DNA from 3 places in the Alteromonas fortis genome. Region 1 is predicted to be linked to each of the others. Evidence: predicted binding sites of a transcription regulator. Region 1 holds the regulator's gene; each other region holds the start of a gene.
What was found. Region 1 encodes LexA, which represses DNA repair genes until DNA is damaged. Its sites were predicted from a motif close to TACTGTATNNNNATACAGTA; they were not measured.

Region 1 (7,766 bases):
AAAAACATCACCTCTGAAAAGATAAACCAGCTCATGCCTTGGCGGTACGAACGGCCTAGCTGGTCGCTGTAAAGCCCAGCCATAGACTCATCAATTTGGTTTTTAAACCAGCCCACTAGCATAACCAGCAATACGGCTATTCCCGCTAAAAGGATATGACCGCCATAGCCGGTTTCGCCTTTGGTTGCCTGCACCACATAGTTTCCTGCACCTACGGCGATAAGAAATAGAGCAACGGCCCCTACAATGGGCCATGGGCTTTGCGCGGGTACATAGTATTTTTGGTATTCGTGATTCTGTACTTCGGTTTGCATTTTCTTCTCCTTATCCCTTCTGCTTATTCGCCAGTTGATGGTGTTGAAGCCATAAAGGGATTCGGTGTTGTCGTTAGGTCACTGGCTCGCGCTGTGACGTCATAGAGTGTGTACTGCAAGGTAAAAAAGGTTATATCTTCAGGAAGCTGTGGGTCGACGTAGAACTGCATAGGCATATAGGCCTCACTCCCCGCATCAAGTGGCTGCTGATTGAAGCAGAAGCATTCCGTTTTATTCAGATAGAGCGCTGCTGTGCCGGGGGATACAGAGGGAATGGCTTGAGCGACGATATTACTTGATGCAGGATTTCTCACATAAAACGATACCGTGTTTAGCTCGCCAGGGTGCACTTTCACACGCTTAGTTTCGGCGCGAAACTCCCACGGCATACCGGTATTTGTACGAGTAATAAACTCTACGGTCACTTCTCGCGATTCATCAATCTCAACTGATTGGTAGACGGCTGCCGTGTTCTCGGTTTTGCCATTAATGCCCGCTACGTCACAAAATACGTCATACAAAGGAACCAAGGCGAAGCCAAAGCCAAACATGCCAATGACAATAGCAACAAGCTTGATAACCATTTTGTTATTTGCACTTTGCTGTGACATCACGCAACCTCCGGGTAACTTCAAAAGTGAAGCTTGGTAAACGCTTGTATAGCCGCTTACCTACTTCACCGTCAGCAATATGTGAATACCATCCTTACCGTTACTGCCTAGCGCTTTACAAGAATGGCTAATTCACAAACCCCACCTATCGTTACTTCACGACAGGCGGCGTTTCAAACGTGTGATAAGGAGCAGGGGATGGAATTTCCCACTCCAACCCTTCAGCGCCATCCCAAACTTGCGCCGATACCGCTTCACCTTGCTTTTTACACGCTTTAATAAGCAGGGCAAGGAAGATAAGCTGAGATAAACCGAAAGCGAAGCCCCCCAAGCTTATCCATTTATTGAAATCAGCGAACTGTAATGCATAGTCAGGAATACGACGTGGCATACCCGCTAAACCAACAAAGTGCATAGGGAAGAACAACACATTTACCGATACTAAAGAGCACCAGAAATGCCATTTAGCCAAAGTAGTGTCGTACATTTTGCCTGTCCATTTAGGCAGCCAGTAATAAACGGCCGCCATTATTGAAAAGACCGCCCCAGTTACCAGAACATAGTGAAAGTGAGCCACTACAAAATAGGTATCGTGATATTGGAAATCCACGGGTGTTATCGCCAGCATTAGTCCTGATAGCCCACCGATGGTAAACAGAACAATGAAGGCAATAGCGAACATCATTGGCATTTCAAAGCTTAGTGAACCACGCCACATTGTCGCTACCCAGTTAAACACCTTAACCCCAGTGGGCACAGAGATAAGCATGGTGGCAAACATAAAGAACATTTCCATGTACACCGGCATGCCCGTGGTAAACATATGATGAGCCCACACTACAAAAGAAAGTAGAGCGATAGACGCCGTGGCGTACACCATAGAGGCATAACCAAATAGCTGCTTTCTAGAAAAGGTAGGTACAATTTGCGAGATAATGCCGAAAGCGGGCAAAATCATAATGTAGACCTCGGGGTGCCCGAAGAACCAGAAAATGTGCTGGAACATAACTGGGTCGCCACCACCTGCGGCATCAAAGAAACTGGTTCCGAAGAACTTGTCTGTTAATACCATGGTCACTGCACCGGCGAGTACTGGCATAACGGCAATAAGCAAAAATGCAGTGATAAGCCACGTCCACACGAATAGCGGCATTTTCATCCAAGTCATGCCTGGCGCACGCATATTGAAAATAGTCACTATCACGTTAATCGCACCCATAATGGATGAGATACCCATAATGTGAACAGAGAACACGAACAGCGCGGTTGAATCGCCACTATAGGTTGTTGAGAGCGGCGCATAGAAAGTCCAACCAAAGGCAGGGCCACCACCTTCCATAAATAGCGAGCTAAGCAGAATCAAAAAGGCGCCGGGTAAAATCCAAAAGCTCCAGTTATTCATGCGCGGCAATGCCATATCTGGGGCGCCAATCATCATTGGAATAAGCCAGTTCGCGAGCCCTGTAAAGGCTGGCATCACGGCACCAAATACCATGATAAGCCCGTGCACAGTGGTCATTTGGTTAAAAAAGTTAGGCTCAACAATTTGAAGGCCAGGTTGGAATAGTTCAGCGCGAATAACCATGGCCATTGCGCCGCCAACCAAAAACATTATGAAGGCAAACCACAGATACAGTGTGCCTATGTCTTTATGGTTAGTGGTAAACAGCCAGCGCGTTATTCCTTTAGGAATATGGTCGTGATGCTCATGGTCATCATGTAGGTGATCGCCATGCACTTGGCCAACATGAGGCGCAGAGGTATCTGGCGAAATAACTTCAGTTGCTTTGCTCATTTGTCTGCTCCTAGTTTCCGTTTGCCACTGCATTAACGTCTTTGGCTTGAACCATATCGCCAGTGTTATTGCCCCACGCATTGCGCTCGTAAGTGACAACCGCAGCAATTTCTTTAAGGCTCAGCATTTTGCTAAACGCCTGCATAGCTGTACCCGCCTTACCATGTAGGACAATGTCGATGTGACCTTGCTGATCTTCTAACGCCATCTTGCTGCCTTTAAGTGCTGGAAATACACCTGGTAAACCCTCACCATTTGGCATATGGCACGCTGCACACGTGGCGTTGTAAACGCGCTCGCCTTCTTTCATCAATTCATCCATGGACATATTCATAGAAAGTAGGCGTTGCTCTTCTTCTTTGGCTTTGCGAACAATTTCTTCTTGTTCGCCCATCCATTTATCAAATTCTGCTGGCTCTTTAGCGATAACCACTACTGGCATGTAGCCATGGTCTTTTCCGCAAAGTTCTGCGCACTGCCCGCGATAAATGCCCGGCTCATTGACCTTGGCCCATGACTCGTTAATAAAGCCTGGGTTTGCATCTTTTTTAACGGCAAAATCTGGAACCCACCACGAATGGATAACGTCGTCAGAGGTAATAAGAAAACGTACTTTTTTCCCAGTTGGAATGACTAACGGACGGTCAACTTCAAGCAAGTAATTGTCGGTTTTTTGAAATTTGTTCTCTATTTGCTCACGCTGAGTTGCAAGCAGTGAGTAAAATTCCACGTCGCTGTCCATGTACTTGTAGTGCCATTTCCACTGAGAGCCCGTGACTAACACTGTCATGTCAGGCTCAGACGTGTCTTCCATTGCAATAAGCGTGTTCGCCGCCGGCACAGCCATAAAAATTAGAATAAGAAAAGGAACAACGGTCCATGCTATTTCAACCTTCACATTTTCGTGAAAGTTAGCGGGCTTAGCGCCACGAGACTTCCGATGAAGATACATTGAGGCAAACATCACCCCAAAGACGACTACCGCAATCCCTACGCATATAAAGAACATCAGCATATGCAGATCATAAACCTGCCCGCTGATGTCGGTGGCACCGCGTCTTAAATTAAGAGAAGAGACTTCTTCACTAACTTCTTGCGCAAGAAGTAACGGGGAAAAAAGCAAAAACGGTATTGTTGAACACCACTTTGCGAAAACGGTCGTTAGTTGTTTCACTCAGCACCTCCGTAATAGCAAGACCAAAAACGCTGATTATTTTGCGCACTGCCCTACCAAATGGTTTGCGAACGATTGACCCATCACCTCAACTTGTAAAACAAATTTAGAGCCACTGTTATTATTTTGTTAACCTCTGTATAAGAATTGCGCAATAATGCCGTGCCGTCTAGTCTTTTCTATTAAAAATTTAATGAAGAGGTTAATTTTTAATCATTTCATGTAGCAGGGTTGCGTTACAATTTTGGTAGAGTGGGTATAAGGCGTGCTGACGGCGCTTAAAAGATCAAACGCGCATTTTGAACGGGGAGCTGATGAGGATGAAGCTTTATTTAGTCACAAAATCAACAATTAACACATCGCTTCTCGTGTTTTTCAAACAAATTTTCAAATAATAAATGTGCTTTAGCCACTCTATACTCGGGCCAAATAGCGCATATCTTTCATACAACGGTGATGCCAGATTTCATAATTTTGAAACATACCAATAAACGCTAAACTAAGAAATTTAACTAAAATTTGGTACTAAAAGACATAAAAAAAGCGGCTAATACGCCGCTTTTGATTGAAGATGCTAAAACCTTACATCCAGTCGGCGTTTCTTATAACACCCACGGCAATACCTTCTATAGCAAAAGGCTCATTAGCAAGGTCTACTTTAATTGGCGAAAACTCTTCGTTTTCAGCATGAAGTAATACTTCACGACCGCGCTTTTCTAAACGCTTAACCGTAACGTCTTCATCCACCCGCGCTACAACTACCTGACCGTTGTGGACATCAGTCGTGCGATGCACAGCAAGAAGATCGCCATCCAAGATACCGATGTCCTTCATACTCATGCCGTTTACACGAAGTAAAAAGTCTGCCTGAGGCTGAAACAAAGCAGGGTCGACCTTGTAGTGCGATTCTACATGCTCTTGCGCCAAAATTGGCTCACCAGCCGCCACGCGCCCGATTAGGGGCAGGCCTTCTTCTTCTGGTGCAGTGTCCTCAAGGGGGATATTGAGCTTAATACCACGAGAGGTACCAGGCAAAATTTCAATTACGCCCTTACGCGCCAATGCCTTCAAATGTTCTTCTGCTGCGTTGGCAGAACGAAAACCAAGTTGACGAGCAATTTCCGCACGCGTAGGCGGCATTCCCGTTTCTAGCATGGTTGTTTTAATAAGTTCTAAAACTTCAGTTTGTCGAGCTGTGAGTGGGCGCATAAAAGACCTGTCTGTTCATACAGTTCCTGTAAGTATATACACCTAAAAACAAATAACAAGTAGTAAGCCTTGTGAGAAAAGCTCGAGGTGCCTTTAACATTCTTTATTTCCTATAAAAAATGTAGCCGATTCGTAACCCCATTATCACGAAACTGACACGCTCAACGCTTAGCGTAATTTTGGGCAGATGTTAATTACCCTACAAATAAAACTTAATTCATTAATTACAATGGAAAATTTATGAAACTAATTAAAAAAATACTTACGGTATTAGTCGTCACTCTAAGCTTAGCAGCGTGTGATGACGACTCTGTAGAAGTCGTTGAGCTAGAAAAACAGGTAGTTGTCGAAAACACAGTAACCGTGGTCGAAACAGTTGAAGTTCCTGTTATCGTTCAAGTACCGGCTGGAGAGGCCCCGAATATACAGATAGGGGCGCGCCCATCTTTTCTTGTAGAGGATATGGATGATGGAGAGCTAAAGACTGCACTACAACAATGTAGTGAAGGCCCGTTTTATAAAACAGATTTTTCAATTGGGCACCGTGGAGCGTCACTGCAGTTCCCGGAGCACACGAAAGAAGCCTACGAATCAGCGGCAAAACTTGGCGCAGGGATAGTAGAGTGTGACGTTACATTTACTAAAGATAAAGCTTTAGTGTGCAGGCATTCGCAGTGTGACTTGCATACTACAACGAATATACTCTCTACCGATTTGGCTGATAATTGCTCTGTACCCTTTACACCGGCCGACCCTGAAAATGGCATTGCCGCCCAAGCGCAGTGCTGCACCAGCGATATAACACTCGCAGAATTCAAAACGCTAAAAGGTAAAATGGACGCAGCGAACCCAAATGCAACCAATGTAGATGAGTATTTAGATGGTACAGCAAACTGGCGCACAGACTTATATTCATCAAAAGGTACCCTGTTAACACACGCAGAAAGTATAGAACTGTTCAAAAAGTTAAATGTGAAAATGACACCAGAGCTTAAAACGCCATCTGTTCAAATGCCTTTTGATGGTTTCACACAGCAACAATATGCTCAAAAGATGATAGATGAATACAAAGCAGCAGGCATTGAACCAGAAAATGTCTGGCCGCAGTCATTTAACTTAGCAGATGTGAAATACTGGATTGAGAATGAACCAGCTTTCGGCAATCAAGCGGTGTATCTAGACGATAGATATGGCGCCCAAAGCGCAGATGGCGAAGATGGCGTCACCGCTGAGCAATTAGTTAATAATCCCGAACTGTTAACTCCAACTATGGAACAACTTGTTGCAGATGGGGTACAAATAATTGCTCCACCAATTTGGGTCTTATTGACGGTTGAAAATGAAAAGATAGTGCCTTCCCCATACGCGATTGCGGCGAAAGAAGCAGGGCTTGATATTATTACATGGTCTCTAGAGCGCTCTGGATTGCTGAATACAGGTGGGGGTTGGTATTACCAAAGCGTTAATGGTTCTTTGGGCACTGATAGCTCAATCGATAACGATGGTGACGTTATGACTGTGCTTGATGTACTAGCAAAAGATGTGGGCGTACTGGGTGTGTTTTCTGACTGGCCAGCAACAACAACATATTATGCAAGCTGTATGGGACTAGCACCTAGTATATAAAAGTTGGAGGGCTTAGGGCTGTAAAAAACGTGTTTTCTAGCGTTGCCCTAAGTTCCCATCACTCTAGAATAACTTGATTTCGGCCATTCTTTTTCGCCGTATATAGCAGTTTATCAGCTTTAGAAAGTAACCCACTAAAGTCAAGATTCAAGCTATCCTCAGCAAAAACGGCGCCAATACTTATTGTTACAGATATCGTGTCTTTCTTGTATTTAACTTCTGTTTTTTCAACAGCCTCTCGAAGTTTGTTAAATCGCATTTCTTCGTCTTTTTTGTTGTCTGAAATTGCTACTATCGCAAACTCTTCTCCACCAAGACGTGAAACAATATCGGGCTCCACATAATATTCTTCTATGAGGTGGGCTACTGAAATTAGGGCTTGGTCCCCTGCATCATGCCCATAAGTATCGTTAACTTTTTTAAAGTGGTCTATATCTATTACCGCTACGCTCACTCTATTGCTTTGTGCAGAGAGTTGATGGCATTTATCAACAAAAGCTCGCCGATTGTACAGCCCAGTTAGCGAATCAGTCATAGCCAGCTTTCGCAACTTCTCTTCAGCTATCGCACGCGCTTCTTCCAGCTCTACCGCGTAGAAAAGACCTGCTAATGCGTCTAATAAAGGTTGTAAAAACTCTGCATCATCTAAGGCGTAGGGCTCGAATTTATTGGCTAAACCAATCATGCCCACTACTCTATCTTTAACCTTAATCGGTAGCCCTAAAAAACGACTAATGCGGGGGTGCCCTTGCGGTACCCCTTTTGAGCTTGGATGACTTCCTGAGGCATTACTTAACGTTACCTCACCGGTTAAAATTGTGGTACCAAAAAGGTTATCAAAGTTATCGAAATACAAGTTCCGCTTTTTGTACTCGTTGTATTGCGAGAAGCTGCTGCTGTCCCACACTATTTCAGAAATGGCATGAATAAACAGCTTCGAGGCATCGCCTTCGCCTTTCATTTGCCCAATGAAAGCAAACTGACTATCCGAGATATCAATGAGCTCAGGCAATACTGTTTGGCAGGCCATGGTTAAA
Region 2 (7,766 bases), 4.5 Mb from region 1:
GATATGAAATCATTCAGTTCACTAATAATGTGTTTATGATAAAGGGTAGACAAAGAAAAAGGGATTTCGTTATGTGGAAGCGTCAAATCTAAAGTAAACGCGTCTTTCTCATACGCTAGCGGTGCAGAACTTTGACTGACAAAGTATTCCAAATCTAATCCGTCGACGCGTTCTTGATATAAAAGGGCTAAGCCCTGTTGTATATTCGTAACCCAAGTAATTTGTGTATGTTTATCGTCTATTCTTTTTTGCCAGTTTACCGGTGTGAACCCTAGCGGCATGGCTAGATGCTTTATCTTATCAATACCTAGCCCAGCATTTTCTTGTTTAACGATAGTACCTGTTACTGCATTGGTTAAGGGGAGTGAAAAATGCTTATCGCTGGAAGTGGTGATGCTGTTATACCATCCTCTGTTATCAGGGTATACAAAATCAACATTACCTTTAACTAGCTCGAGTTGAAGCCGTCTAATGGGCAAACTCAAATAAATAAATTCGTGCCCAGAAGCTTCAGAAAAGGCTTCTAGAACTGACCAGGCTACGCCTTTATCTACTGGAGAAGAAAAATCGTAGTGAGGGAAGTACGATAAATTTTGTGCGCCAACTATATATTTATCTGCGTAACTACTAAGACTGAATAAGCAGATAATACAAAGCGCAATCCATCCCTTCATTTTATACTCCAAAAATGACAACTGTTCTCTACAGGTATAGCGGATTCATCTATATGTTACTTAACAAAAAAGGCATTATCATTCAAAAAATAACCGTTTCGCACACCATAATCTATTGCTTTGACTCTGTAAAAGGTTCAGTGAAAATCTCTAGAGTTTAAAGTTAGCTTTTCGAGCCAAGGTGTACGGTCGATAAGCTTACCCGCGATAATGTGAATAACCCCCTCTTTTGAACGTTCAATAATACCGTTAACCTGAAGAAGCTTTGCTTTCAAAAAAGTTTGTTGCTGAGCTCGCGCCGTAGCTTGCCATACCACAACATTCATATTGCCTATATCATCTTCTAAAGTTAGAAAGGTAACCCCTGCTGCAGTGCCTGGGGCCTGTCGACCAGTTACTGCCCCCAGTACTTTAACAACAGACTTATTTTTTTTATCTTTAAGTGAATTTGACCAGCTTATGTCTTTAAGCTCATGTTGCCGCTTAAGCAGAGAAATAGGATGGTTATTTACAGACAAGCCTGTCGAGGCATAATCTTCAAGCAAGTTTTCTGCTTCAGAGGGTTTAGCGTCAAACGTTGTGGCACTTTTATCTGCATAAAAATCATCGGTATCAAATAGCGGTAAACGCGTTTGGGTATCCATAATTCGCCAACGAGTTTCGTACCGATTTCCTGATATAGTACGAAGTGCGTCTGCACTGGCAAGTGCCTCTAATTCATTGCTTTTTAAAGATAGCTGCTGTAACTGTTCAACATTTGTGTAGCCTTTATCTGAACGGTTTTCCACAATAATCTGAGACGACGCTTCACTTAAACCTTTTATAAGCTTAAGGCCAAGCTGTATGTACTTTTCCTGGCCCTTTACAACCAAAGTGTGTTCTGAGCTTGACTGGTTCACGCAGGGCGCCTCTACTCGTATATGGTGACGCTTAGCGTCTTGAACTAACTGAGAAGGAGAATAAAAACCCATGGGCCAGCTATTTAATAGCGCCACGTAAAATTCTACGGGAAAGTAAAACTTCAACCAACAAGACACATAAGCTAATACCGCAAAAGACGCTGAGTGAGACTCGGGAAAACCATACCCTGCAAAGCCTTTGATTTGTTCGAATAAGTTATGAGCGAACGTACTTTCATAGCCTTTATCCGTCATACCTTTAATGAGTTTATCTCTGAACTCAAAAATTCTGCCGTCTTTTTTCCAGCTAGCCATAGCGCGTCGCAACTGGTCAGCTTCTCCACCACTGAAGCCAGCGGCAACCATAGCAAGCTGAATCACTTGTTCTTGGAAGATAGGCACACCCATAGTGCGAGATAGCACCTTTTCCACATCTTTAGACGGGTAGCTAATGGTTTCATTGCCGTGTCGACGTATCAAATAAGGGTGGACCATATCGCCTTGAATAGGGCCAGGACGTACAATGGCTATTTGTACGACCAAATCGTAATAGCGACGAGGTTTGAGCCTTGGCAGCATAGACATCTGAGCCCGTGATTCTATTTGAAAAACGCCGACTGTATCTGCCCGACAAATCATATCGAAAACCTGTTTGTCATCCCCAAGCTTAGTAATAAATGGAATACTGGTTTCAACCGGATACTGCTTGTTAATAAGCGAAAATGCTCGACGAATAGCGCTTAACATCCCAAGCGCTAGTACATCCACTTTTAGCAGGCCCAAGGTTTCAATGTCATCCTTATCCCATTGAATGATGGTGCGGTCTTCCATTGCGGCATTTTCAACGGGGACAAGATCGTAAAGCGGACCTGCGCTAATAACAAAACCACCCACATGCTGCGACAAATGTCGGGGTGTACCCAGTAAAGCTTCGGTAAGATTAATTAACTGCTGTACCCTAGGCTCTTCAGGATTTAGCCCAAGCCCTGCCAGCTGAGACTTCCACGGAATAACGCTGTCTCGGCGATTGATTTGTTTAACTACAAAATCAAGTTGTGACTCGCTAAAACCAAGCGCTTTACCCACATCTTTAAACGCTGATTTAAAGCGGTAGCAAATAACGGTAGCCGCGATAGCGGTTCTTTCTCTGCCGTATTTTTGATAAATGTATTGAATGATCTCTTCACGGCGCTGATGCTCGAAATCCACATCAATATCGGGCGGTTCATTACGTTCTTTAGATATGAAACGCTCGAATAGTACACTTATTTGCCTTGGATCTACGGCTGTTATCTCTAGGCAATAGCACACCACAGAGTTAGCCGCAGAGCCTCGCCCTTGATACAAAATGCGCTGCCGCTTGGCAAACTGAACAATATCGTAAATGGTTAAAAAGAAATACTCGTATTCTTGCTCGGCAATAAGTGTCAGTTCTTTTTCTATAATTTTGCGGATTTCAGAGGTTATACCTTCTGGAAAGCGCACTTTAATACCAGCTTCTACGCGCTCCCGTAAATACGATGTAGGCGTATACCCTTCTGGCACCAGTTCCGAAGGATAGTGATAGCGCAATTCTTCTAAAGAAAACGTGAATACCTGGGCTAGGGCATTGGTATTGGCTATCCATTTCTCAGGATAGAGCTTTTTTATTTTTTGTATGGTGCGCAGACTACGCTCTGCGTTACTCAACGCTTCCCGACCTATTTTATCTACACTGGTATGCTGTTGTGTGGCATGTAAAACATGTTGAAGTGGTAGCCTGTCAGCGTGATGCATGAGTACACCTGTACAGGCAATAACCGGAAAGGGATAGGTAGACTGTAAATGATTGTAGTGCGCAAACCTCTGATGATCTCGTCCGTCTAATAGACGCTGAGCACCAATATAGGCATCGATGCCGGGATGCTTTTGCAGCCACTCAGCCCAATGCTTGTCGTGGGCTTCTTTTCCGCTTGGTAGCCAAATAAATTTGCAGTGGCGAATGGTACGCAAATCCCACTCGGCCAGTTGGTATTCTCCTTTTGCGGAGCGACGCCTGGCGTTAGTTATAATTCGGCACAGTTCGCTGTAGGCTGCTTTGTTCGGGCACAACAGCACAAAAGATAAAGTGTCATCAAATACAAAGTAACTGCCAACAATAAGCTTAATAGGCAGGCCTTGGTGGGTTATTTCATCGAAAGCCCTTACTACTCCCGCTACTGAGCACTCATCTGTAATGGCAAGCGCGTCATAGCCAAGAAAAGAAGCCGTGGTCACAAGCTCTGCGGGAGAAGAGGCGCCGCAAAGAAAGCTATAGTTACTTTGGCAAAAGAGTTCGCTGTATTTCATGATTTAGCTTTTACCTTTTCTTTAACCGCATGCGGCTAACAAAAAAGGCCCTGTACCCACCAGCGGCTCTCTTCGTCTTTAAATACTAAAAGCCTTACACATTGCTCAGTCTGGGCGATGAAATAATCTCGCTTTATTGGGCTGTCATGCCACCACTCGCTGTGTAATCGCACGGGACCAAAGCAAATTTGGGTAGCCTGAATAAGCGGTTTAGGTGTATCAAAGATGAAGGTGGGCGTAATGTCACTGCTATAATCGTAATTACCGGTGCTCGGCTCTGTCACCGTCATGTACTCAAACTGATGGCTGTCGGCAGCGCGAGGTTGGAACGTACTGTTATCGCCTAGCTTGGCATTTAAGCGGCCAATCAATTGTTTTTGTGCAACGTCATTAAACCTATCGCTAAAAAAGTCGCCATTCTGCGAATCTATTTCTTCAAACTGCTGACAGGTAAGCGCAATGGCTGTGGCTGGCTCGGGTAACTCTAGGTTCTCAGTTTTAAGGCTAAACAGCGGTAGCCAACTTTGTACTGAGGACTGTGGAAGTGCCGATTGAATATTAATCTCCATTACAGGGGCTTCTCTGAAATGAATGTGCACGTTAATGCTCGATGTATACAAGTTCCTGGCCCGTAAATAGTGAGACAAATGCTCAAACTGCTGCGTGACAAAAGGCGTTAGGTGCTGTGTGTTTTCAATATCAAAAGGCAATAAAGTAAAGTTATCAAAGTGCTCTAAAGGCCTAAATAGCGTAACGCGAGGGAAGGTTTCTCCTCTGAGCGCCGTAAGATACATAATGGTGTTATTGTCGAAGCGCCGCCCCAGCTCTTGTACCGGCATGGCCAATAGCTGTTGTACACGGGTAACACCCACCCTTGCCAAGGCGTCAATGACTTTAGGTGACAAAGCAGTAATAGAAAGCGGGCACGTACTTAGTACTTTCTTTATGTCATTTTGCGTATGTAAATAGGTGTTATGTTTATGAAGGGCTAATACCTTTGCAGCCTCAATTGTCCATGCGCTAGCAAAATGATAACGAATGTCTGCCTCTGCAAGTGCTTGAGTTAGGGTTTTCCACAGTGGTTTATGCCCGCCATAGTAATGGGTTAGGTTATCTAGCCTTACTGCCAGACCATTTACGCTATTCGAATGAATGTGGCAGTCTAGTACGATGTCAGAAGCCAGAGGATACAGCCTATGGGCTAGCTGCATCAGCATATGCTTTTCGGCTTCTTCACTGAAAGGCAGAATATGCACGTAGGGGCACAGCGCCGCGGCTTGGGCAAGCCCATGACCAATTTCAATGCCCTCTTTTTTCGCAATATCATTACATTGCGTAATTTTGTTCGTTTTGCTGCAATACACAGCAATAGGTGTATTCGACGGTAATGACGAAGAATTTCCGTTAGATTCGTCTTCAGGTTCGTTTCTAGACCCTTTCCTGTGCGCATGTGTACTTGTAGCCGCTTTGAAGTGGCTGTCTAAAGTAAGTTGATAGCAGTAAATATAGGCCCACAGCATTATTAGCTCACAGAATGTAAAGCCTGATCGGAAAGCGTGTTATGTGCCATGGCCCATTTAATGGCGTGATTGTCAGGGGTCCACCGATGAGAAATAACAATGTTATCTTTTGGCCACCCATGACGTTGTTTGCGTATATTAACCGACAAGGCGTGGGGTTTGCCAAATAGCGCAATATCTAAAGTAATGGGCAATGAGTTGTCGTTTTGGCTTGGTGTACTGGTTTGTAAACCACCCTGTAAGCTTGTTTTTGGATAATTTAATGATGGTGCCTGCTGTTGCGGTGGAGTATACAGCAAGCACAGTGCATCATTATGCGTTGCCGCTACCTGCAGGCGTCGCGCTTCTTTTTGATTTACAGCATTACTCCACAGCACTACGCAGTGGCAAGCCGTACTTTTCAAACATTGCTCTGCTGCCCACAATGACTCTTGTTCTTCACTTGTTTTTACTACCAGTACCTGTTGCGCTTTAAGCCCCAAATTTTCTAACCACGGGGACTGTAGTAGCCCGGGAGGGTTAATAAACACCACCAGTTTGTGCATGCGATGCTGACAAATAACCCGTTTAAAGAGTGAAAGCTCACCCACGCCGGTTAGTGAGGAAATACGTACAAGCCCCGTAGAAGCCACGCCCCCGTTAAGCGCATTATCCAGACACGGAAAACCCAGCGAAAACTTAGCTTCACTTTGCTTTTGATCTCTGGCCCGCCAAATATGGGGATGCTTGTTAAGTACGGATAACGACTTTTTCATGGCACTCAAAATAAACTGTATTTTTATACAGTATTATAGGCCAGCAATAACCCTTTTCAAGATAAAAGGTTTTCGTCTTGTTGTTTTAACTGCTAACTTACTGATTAGTTTGGAAAGGTAAAAAGATTAAACTTTTAAAAGAGTAGTGATATAGACGAGGGTCGCCAATCCTAACAACACAGTAAAGCGGGCGACCCTAACGCGTAATTAGCACTTTATCGGCGCTAACATGGGGATAAGAGTAAGAGGCTACTCTTGTGATGACGGTTCTTTTTGTGATTTTGCTGCAGTACCGTTTACGGTTGCTGTAACGGTTTGGCAAAAAGCAATAAATCCGTCTGCGGTATTTTTTGCCCATACCATGCGAACGTTGCTAGGTAGAGCCTTCACCACTTCACGAATCTCCTCAAGCGTCACTTCTTCATTCTGTAATGCCTTATTTAAAGATTCTTCAAGGGACATACCTTTTTCACAACAAGCCATAATAATGGTTGAAAAGTTGCGCATAAGCGGGTGCAGCGCATTGTATTGAGTTTGGTCAATAAGACGGCTTTTATAGGCACTTTCAATACGCGCGGTAAGGTTTTTTTCCAACGCATCTGTAACAAGAACAAGATTGCGATAAGCATACGTAACCTTGTTACTGGTCTGTTTATTCGAGTGGCGCAACAGCGCCAGCTCTTTTTGCAAATTCTGCGCTCGCAGCACAAAGTAAATTAAAAACAGGATAAGTAATCCTATAACTCCAAATGCAACGATCATGTTTATTTTGCCTTTTGTTCTTCTATAAACGTGTTGATATTTTGTTCCAATATGAAAAGTGGAACTGAGCCATTTTCTAACACCGCGCGGTGGAATTTGCGCACGTCAAAACGCTCACCTAAAGCAGTCTCTGCTTTTTCGCGAAGGCCTTTTATTTTGATTTCACCAATTTTGTATGACAGCGCTTGCGCTGGCCAAGAGATATAGCGGTCTATTTCCGTATTAACGTTGTGTTCTGAAAGCGCAGTGTTTTCCATCATATAGTCCACCGCTTGCTGACGGCTCCAACCCATTGTATGCATACCGGTATCGACCACTAAGCGACACGCACGCCACATTTCGTAGCTTAAGCGACCGAAGTTGTCGTACGGCGTTTCATAAATACCTGCTTCAATACCTAAAAACTCAGAGTACAGACCCCAGCCTTCACCAAACGCTGAAATATAGGTGTTACGGCGTACCATGGGCAAGTCTTCAAGCTCTGCGGCCAACGAAATTTGTAGGTGGTGGCCAGGTACTGCTTCGTGTAAGGTCAGTGCAGGCAATGCATACAAAGGGCGCTTATCAAGGGCATAAGTGTTTACCCAGTAATATCCTGGCTGGTCATCGCGGCTAGGGTGAATGTAACGGCCTGTTGTGTATTTGGGCGCGATAGCGTCTGGTACAGGCGCTACGCCATAAGGCGTTCTTGGCAGATACTCAAAAAGCGAAGGAAGCTTTGCGTCCATTTTCTTTGCAATAAACGACGCTTCTTTTAGTAAATCTTCAGCGCTGGTGGCATAGAATTGAGGATCTTCGCGTAAAAACGCAATGAATTCGTTAATGTCG
Region 3 (7,766 bases), 2.3 Mb from region 1:
GGCAGCTTACGCCAGGCTCATACTTATCGCTTTGCGTATCTTCTTCAGTAATAGGGAGTCGACACGCGTAACACTGTTCGTAATGACTCTTTTCAAGGTCGTGGTTTACCGCAACGCGGTTATCGAAAACAAAGCAGTCGCCTTCCCACATAGACTCTTCTTTCGGCACATCTTCAAGATACTGTAAAATGCCGCCTTCTAAGTGGTAAACCTCTTCAAACCCCTGCTCTTTCAAATACGCTGTCGACTTTTCACAGCGTATGCCGCCAGTACAGAACATGGCTACTTTTTTGTTTTTTGACGGGTCGAGTTCTTTTTCTACGTATTCTGGGAATTCGCGAAACGTGTCGGTTTTAGGATCAATGGCGTTTTTGAAAGTGCCAATTTCTATTTCATAACCGTTTCGCGTGTCAATTACGGTTACATCTGGGTCGCTTATTAGCGCATTCCAGTCTTTAGGCTTGACGTAAGTGCCTACAGTTTGGCGAGGGTCGATACCTTCAACGCCCATGGTCACGATTTCTTTTTTAAGTTTCACCTTAGTGCGATAGAACGGCTGTTCGTCGTGAAGTGATTCTTTGTAAGAGATAGGATTGATACGTTCATCGCTATTCAGATAAGCGAGCAATGCGTCGATACCTTCACGGGTACCTGAAACTGTACCGTTAATGCCTTCGTGAGCAAGTAGAAGCGTACCTTTTATACCATTTGCTTCCATAGTTTCTAGAAGCGGCTGGCGGATTTCTTTAAAGTTTTCAAGCGCAACAAATTTATACATTGCGCATACAATATATTTAGACATATTTTAACCTTTGCTGATTGGAGCGTAAGACCAGTGCAAAAATGCGGCGCGGAATATAACAAAACTGACCGTTAAAAACTAGGCGATATTTTCAAATGAAGAAAAGTCTGGCGTTTTAGCTTGGTGCTTATCTTTCCCATATTTCCCGTCATCGGCGTCGCCTTGCGAAGATATAACATCGTAAAGTAACGTATTATCTTCTTTTATAGCGTTGTCATATTGCTTTTTCAGTCGTTTCTGGGTAGCTAGACTGCAGTTGTCTACAACGTCATCCGGGATGCGCTTCGCGTCATCAGTTTGAGCTAACGGCGCAGGCTTCATACTAAGAAAAAGGCGTGCACCTTCGTAGTCTGTAGCGAGTAAATTTGAGTGTACTTGCATGTCTGTCCATTCATTTTCACTGACGGACAGTGAAGGACGTCTATAGTGATTTAACGCCGCAAGTTGCGCTTCTATACTATTCGCTGTGTCAGCGTCTGACGTTGCCGCTTCAATTTCAAACGGTTCAGCTACGCTATGTTGCTGCATTGCAAGGTATAACGAGAACAATGCCCCCTGCGATGACGCCCGAGCAAGTACACCACTTCGCTCCCAGTAAATACTGGGGTCTATTGATGTTTGTTCATTTGCTGAGGCTAAATCTGGCGACATACGTACACAATGCTGTTGTTGTATACGTATGTTGTCGGCAAGATAATGTTTTTCTTAAGCTTATTTTCTAAAGTTAGATATACTTCTACTAATTGATAGTGTGTTTATTCACGGATTCGAAATGCAATTTAGCAACAAACAAGTACTGATTGTTGAGGACCAACGTCCTTTCCTTCTTCTTTTGAAAGGGCTAATGCATTCAATGGGGGCGTCTGATGTCGTCACTAAGTCTTCTGCTGAACAGGCGGTATCGCTGTGTAAAAAGCACAAATTTGATATTGTAATTTGCGACTTACACTTGGGTGCTGATACCAAAAATGGCTATGAACTTATAGAAGAGTTGCGCACGCGAAGGCTTATCAATCCAACCTCAGTATTTATTCTTATCAGTGCAGATAGTGCTCGACCGGTTGTGCTTGGCAGTATTGAACGTCGCCCAGACGATTTTCTAATAAAACCCTTTTCACAAGTACAGTTAAAATCTCGCATCGTTCGTGCGTGGCAAAAACGACAATTTCTTCAACAAGCGTTCAACCTTATAGAGCAAGGTGAATACAACAGTGCCATAGATCATATTGAGACACTTTTAGAAAACCCTCGCCACTACAAAGGACACTGCGAACAACTGCTAGTTGAACTCTATTGGCGTATTTCTCAACCCCAAAAAGCTCTAGATGTACTAAAAGAATATATCGAAGGTAGGCCTGTGCTATGGGCACAAATAGCAATTGGTAGAACCTATCTGCTGTTGAATGAATATGAAAAAGCGATATCCATTGCCAAGAAAACGTTAAAACGCAACCGTTTCAATGCTGATGCTCATGATATTCTTGCGCAAGCGCATCACGCCTTGGACGCAGGTGAAAAAGCCCTAGATGCGATTAGGGAAGCTATCAAGCTTTCCCCGTTTTCATTACCTCGTCATTATAAGGCTTGTGAAATTGGCCGGGAAAATGACGATTTAGTACTAGCAGCCAACTCTAGCCAAGCAATTTGGAACCTATCAAAACGCACTGTACATAAAGCAAGTTTACATTGGTGCACAATGATACGTAGTTTACTTGATGTCGCTGAATCTGCTGATGACAAAAGCCAGCGCAATAAATATCAGCAAGAAGCCTTACTCACATTACAGCGTGGTAAGTTTGATGAGCACCTATATAAAATCGACAGGGAGTTCGACGTAGAAATTTTTGGCAATATTGTAAATGCAAGGATAAGCGCGATTGATGGGAAGCTCATTGATGCAAAGCGTCATCTCAATACATCGCAAATACAGCTTGATGATAAATACGCAGAAGTACCTACAGCGTTCATTCCAGATAGCATTAACGTTATGTATAAGCTGGGAGAGTTCGACGACGCGCTGCAGTTAAGTTCTCTACTTTCATCGAGGGGTGAAGAACTCGACCAAAACAGTTCTTACATGTTAAAGACACAAGCGCAAAACGCACAAAAAAGCCTCGCTAGCTATCAGCAATTTAACCGTGAGGGCATTCAACACTACCAGCAACAAGACTTTGAACGCGCTAAAGCCTCGTTTGCCCTTGCTCAAGGTTTTGCACCTGTTAATACAGGTGTTGCACTTAACCTGCTTCAATGCCTTCTTCAAATAGCCATAAAAGAAGATAAAGCGGAAATGAAGTTAATAAACGAATGTAAGCGTTTGTTTAAGCTGATTGATGATATGACACTCAAAGCGCCATACAAAGAAAAGTACGAAAATATTCGAGATGAACTTTCTAAGTATATTGGCTTTTGATACCCAGTGACATATTAGTTCTTTTCAAAGCAACCCTACCTTTTTCTATCGCTGGTAATTCATTGCTATTAGCCTATACATCTGTGTTGTAAGCCGCGTTGGTTAACATTAAAACTTTCCCCTCTACTGCCGTAATCAATTGTGCTGTATATATATACATGATATAACGCAGTGCCATGCAGCTTATGCCAAAAAACGCTCATATCGATACTTTGGTTAAAAACACTAGGCTGTTTAACTGAGACTGGTTAAAGGAAGTAAACATCGGCGATGCATGACAGACTGATACAAAAACTTGAAATTCTTTCCGATGCGGCCAAGTACGACGCGTCTTGCGCGAGTGGTTCAGCAGGTAAACGACAAGCTGGAAAAACCGAAAAGACCGGTATAGGTTCGCTTACCGGTGGCTCGGGGATATGCCATAGCTTCACACCAGATGGAAGGTGTGTTTCGCTGCTTAAGATCCTTATGACAAACTACTGTATTTATGATTGCCATTATTGCATTAATAGAGTTTCAAGCAATGTTCAACGGGCGCGTTTTACAGTTAAAGAAACGGTAGATTTAACCCTAAATTTTTATAAGCGCAATTACATTGAGGGTTTGTTTTTAAGTTCTGGAATTGTGGGTTCGCCCGATATCACTATGGAAAGCATGGTGCGTATTGCAAAATCGCTACGTCTTGATCACGGGTTTAAAGGATATATTCACCTTAAAACTATCCCGAATGCGTCGCCAGAACTACAAGCAGAAGCGGGTCTTTATGCTGATAGACTTAGTATTAATGTGGAAATGCCTACACAGTCTTCGCTAAACAAGTATGCCCCAGAAAAAGATCTTGGCGATATTCACGGTTCGATGAATACGTTAAAAGAAAAAATTGCAGAGCATAAAGTAGACAAAACATATTCGGGCAAACGCCCTCCCCGGTTCGCACCTGGGGGGCAGTCTACGCAAATGATTATAGGTGCCGATGGGTCAAACGATAAAACCATTTTAGGCACAAGCGTTAAGCTCTACAGCGATCAGAAACTTCGACGTGTGTATTACTCAGCATTTTCCCCTATCCCTGATGCTTCGGAAGTTTTACCGCTAAAACCGGCGCCATTGATACGAGAACACCGCTTGTATCAAGCGGATTGGCTTTTACGCTTTTACGGTTTTGGCCTAGATGAAATCTTGCAAGACGACATGTTAGATATGGACTACGACCCGAAACTTTCATGGGCATTACGTAACCGTCATCTATTTCCCATTGATTTGAACAAAGCTGACAAACAAATGCTGCTACGCGTTCCCGGTCTTGGTGCGCGAACGGTACAAAAGATTTTATCTATAAGGCGTAATACAAAGCTCAACTGGATTGACCTTACTAAAATGCGGCTACCTCTTAAAAAATTGAAGCCTTTTATCAGCGTTGGAGATTACTTCCCTGATATCCATTTACTCGACAGTAATAATTTCGAGCTTCAGTTTAAACAGCCTAAACAGTTTGAGTTGTTTAACGCTTGAGTGTGTTGTTAATGCAGCTAAATTCAGCCGTAGTCTAAAAGGTAGCGTTACATGAAGACCATTACCATTACTTCAATACCTGGCTTTGATGAATGGCGGGAAGCTTCGCGAGAATGCATTGCTGAGCGCATTCCCCCTGAACATATTATTTGGCAGAGCGCACATTCTGTACAAGACGATCTGTTCGGTAGTGGTGATGAGCAATGCGAAAGAAAAAGGCCGCGAAGCAAGCTTAGTATTCCTAAACCTACACTGATGCTTTTAAAGTACGCCCTATGTCATAACGATGATAAACGATTTGCGCTTTGTTACCGGGTGTTATGGCGTGTCGTTTATGAAAATAAGCAACTTTTACAAATGAAAACTGACGACGATGTCATTCAGCTTTTCGCCATGGCGAAAGCGGTAAAACGTGATGCTTACAAAATGAGTGCTTTCCTGAGGTTCAGAGAAATAGACCTAGAGGGGCAAGAGCATTTTGTCGCCTGGTATGAACCAGAGCATTTCAGTTTAGAGATAAAGCTCAACTTCTTCCAAACCCGTTTTAAGAATATGCGGTGGTCTATATTAACGCCCTATCGTGCAGCTCATTGGGATACCGAAACCCTAGTACTAGAAGATAATCCCGATCCAAGCGTTGTACCCGATGATGACCGCATTGAAAAATACTGGTTGACCTATTACGCCAATATATTTAATCCAGCGCGTATCAAAACAGGTGCGATGTTAAATCAGATGCCTAAAAAGTATTGGAAAAATATGCCAGAGACGTCGCTGATAGACGATATGATTAAGCAATCGGACGCTCGGGCCAGAAAAATGATAAACGATGGCAATAAGCACTGAGTCAATACAAATGAGCTTGTATTAACGAGCTAACCCAAACGAATAACCATAAACGAGCTTGGCCCATAAACTCTGAGCTAGTACATCTGAGCCAAGCTTTGTTTAGCGCTGATTTGTGTAATTCTACTTTGGATTAGTATCTATTTGTAATACCAACTTAGTCTCTAAAATTTTCTATAGTGTCAATTAGGTCATCAATACTTTCTATAAGGGTTTCTCGCTGCTCGTCAGTTAGCGTGGTGAAAAGCTCAGATATTAACGCAGCGCTAACGGTCATGTTATGTGCGCTGCTTTGCTTGTAAACATCGCTTTTATAGCTATCTGAGTTTTGCATTAGAACAACCAGTTCCGTTTCAAATTTATCGTTAAATTTACGGGTTACAAATAATTTTCGCGCCGCATTTTGTATATTTCTGCGATAGGTTAACCACTCTCCTCCCGTGGGAATGAACTGAGTCGCGTAAGAGTCAACAATTTGCTTTTGTTCGCTAGTTAGCTTGCCTATGCGTTCACTGATGGTCTCCTCAATGCGCTCGACACGCTCTTTTAACCGTTCTTCTTCAGACTTTTCCAGCGCCTCTTTTCGCTCTTCTTCCTCCTCTTTGTTATCTTTTTCGAGGGCGGCAAAAAGCGTAACAACTTGTTCATCATCGAGCGTTTTGGCTATTTCTGCTAATTCAGGGCTAACTTCATTACGCACTCTTTCCCAATGCGCTCTTGCGTTTGCAAGGTGTTCATGGACAGAGTTTGAATCTAAGGTCCCTTCTTTTATTTGACGTTTAATATCGGTAAGTTGAGCTTGGTAACGTTTAAGTTCAGAGGTTTTGTGCCAGCGTAGCCAGTTTTGAAGATAGTCATCAAATTTTTCTTCTTGCTCATCTTTAAGTTCAATATAGTCGTCCATGTACCAGTAAACCCACCAATCCAGGTTGTTGTAGGCCAATTTGGAACTACATGATGCAAGAAACACAACAGAAATAAATACTAACAGTACACGCATAACTCATCCTTTTTTGTTAACTACGTCATTTGCTGCAAATTCGCTTATATAAACTCAATTAAAAAACAGACGTGGGTGGTGAAGCGTTCGCTACTCGGTCTGCTTTATTATTTTAAATTATTTAAATTCTCTACAATACAGATGTTCACTTTACGTCTTGTTACCTTAACGTTACCTTAACTGTAATACTGGTAAAAAGAAGGACTTTAATGTGTCAAAACGTGTCGCAATTTTAACCTCTGGTGGCGACGCACCAGGTATGAATGCATGTATACGTGCTGCAATTATCGCATGCCAGAAAGCTAACTATACGCTGCTTGGCTATAAGCATGGTTACAATGGACTGTTGCAACAAGAGTACATTCCCCTATCGCTTGACACTACCCACAACTTGATCCAACAAGGCGGTACCATTTTGCACAGTGCAAGGTGCAAAGAGCTTAAGCGCCAAGAAGGAATTAAAAAAGCAGCTAACAATTTGATGAAAGCAGAAATTGATACGCTTATTGTGATTGGCGGCGACGGCTCATTTCGAGGTGCAGCGGAATTAGGGAAAGAATGGGACGGCCAAATTTTAGGAATTCCCGGCACGATAGATAACGACATTAGCGGCACAGATTCAACCATCGGCTATTTTACCGCTATAGACACTGCGATGAGTTCTATCGATAAAGTTCGAGATACTGCAGATGCATTTGAGCGTATATTTCTTATAGAAGTCATGGGCAGGAACGCGGGCTTTTTAGCATTGAATGCTGCACTCTCTTCTGCAGCCGACTACGTGGTTGTACCGGAATTTTTTGAATCTGCTGAAAAAGAAATAGAGAAACTTGTTGCCCAAATAAAAGCCCAGCGCGCGTTAAAAGGACCAGTTAGTTTCATCGTCGTCGTTGCTGAAAACGTATGGCCAAATGGCTTAGCTGGCCTTACTGAGGCATTACAGAGCCACGATATCAGTGACGTCAGGCCGGTAACCTTAGGCCATGTTCAGCGTGGTGGCTCACCTGTTGCCCAAGACAGGTTGCTCGCAACGACACTTGGAGAATTCGCAATAAGTCTAGTCGGCAGTGACATTACTAACATTATGGTAGGTGAAGTAAATCAACGCCCTGTTACTGTCCCCCTTAACAAAACGTGGGAAGATACCAAACCTCTTAACGAGGCACGTGTTGACGCTATGCTTACGCTTATGA

Region 2: a site for LexA is predicted at 6,190-6,209, ahead of PCAR9_RS00205 (recombinase RecA). Genes of this name have one in related genera too.
Region 3: a site for LexA is predicted at 3,358-3,377, ahead of PCAR9_RS09770 (putative DNA modification/repair radical SAM protein). Genes of this name have one in related genera too.

Annotation. Positions count from the first base shown of each region.
Region 1 covers NZ_LR812090.1:4,574,790-4,582,555, forward strand. Annotated here, with positions in the region: gene PCAR9_RS19625 (cytochrome c oxidase subunit 3) at 1-314, opposite strand, end outside; gene PCAR9_RS19630 (cytochrome c oxidase assembly protein) at 338-925, opposite strand; gene ctaD (cytochrome c oxidase subunit I) at 1,077-2,720, opposite strand; gene coxB (cytochrome c oxidase subunit II) at 2,731-3,894, opposite strand; gene lexA (transcriptional repressor LexA) at 4,477-5,103, opposite strand; gene PCAR9_RS19650 (glycerophosphodiester phosphodiesterase family protein) at 5,344-6,729, shown strand; gene PCAR9_RS19655 (sensor domain-containing diguanylate cyclase) at 6,788-7,766, opposite strand, start outside.
Region 2 covers NZ_LR812090.1:41,306-49,071, forward strand. Annotated here, with positions in the region: gene PCAR9_RS00190 (hypothetical protein) at 1-674, opposite strand, end outside; gene PCAR9_RS00195 (error-prone DNA polymerase) at 812-3,901, opposite strand; gene PCAR9_RS00200 (Y-family DNA polymerase) at 3,937-5,421, opposite strand; gene PCAR9_RS00205 (recombinase RecA) at 5,424-6,176, opposite strand; gene PCAR9_RS00210 (hypothetical protein) at 6,426-6,938, opposite strand; gene PCAR9_RS00215 (DUF885 domain-containing protein) at 6,941-7,766, opposite strand, start outside.
Region 3 covers NZ_LR812090.1:2,267,964-2,275,729, reverse strand. Annotated here, with positions in the region: gene trhO (oxygen-dependent tRNA uridine(34) hydroxylase TrhO) at 1-802, opposite strand, end outside; gene PCAR9_RS09780 (VC2046/SO_2500 family protein) at 881-1,453, opposite strand; gene PCAR9_RS09775 (response regulator) at 1,575-3,215, shown strand; gene PCAR9_RS09770 (putative DNA modification/repair radical SAM protein) at 3,486-4,727, shown strand; gene PCAR9_RS09765 (TIGR03915 family putative DNA repair protein) at 4,779-5,573, shown strand; gene PCAR9_RS09760 (DUF6279 family lipoprotein) at 5,731-6,573, opposite strand; gene PCAR9_RS09755 (ATP-dependent 6-phosphofructokinase) at 6,785-7,766, shown strand, end outside.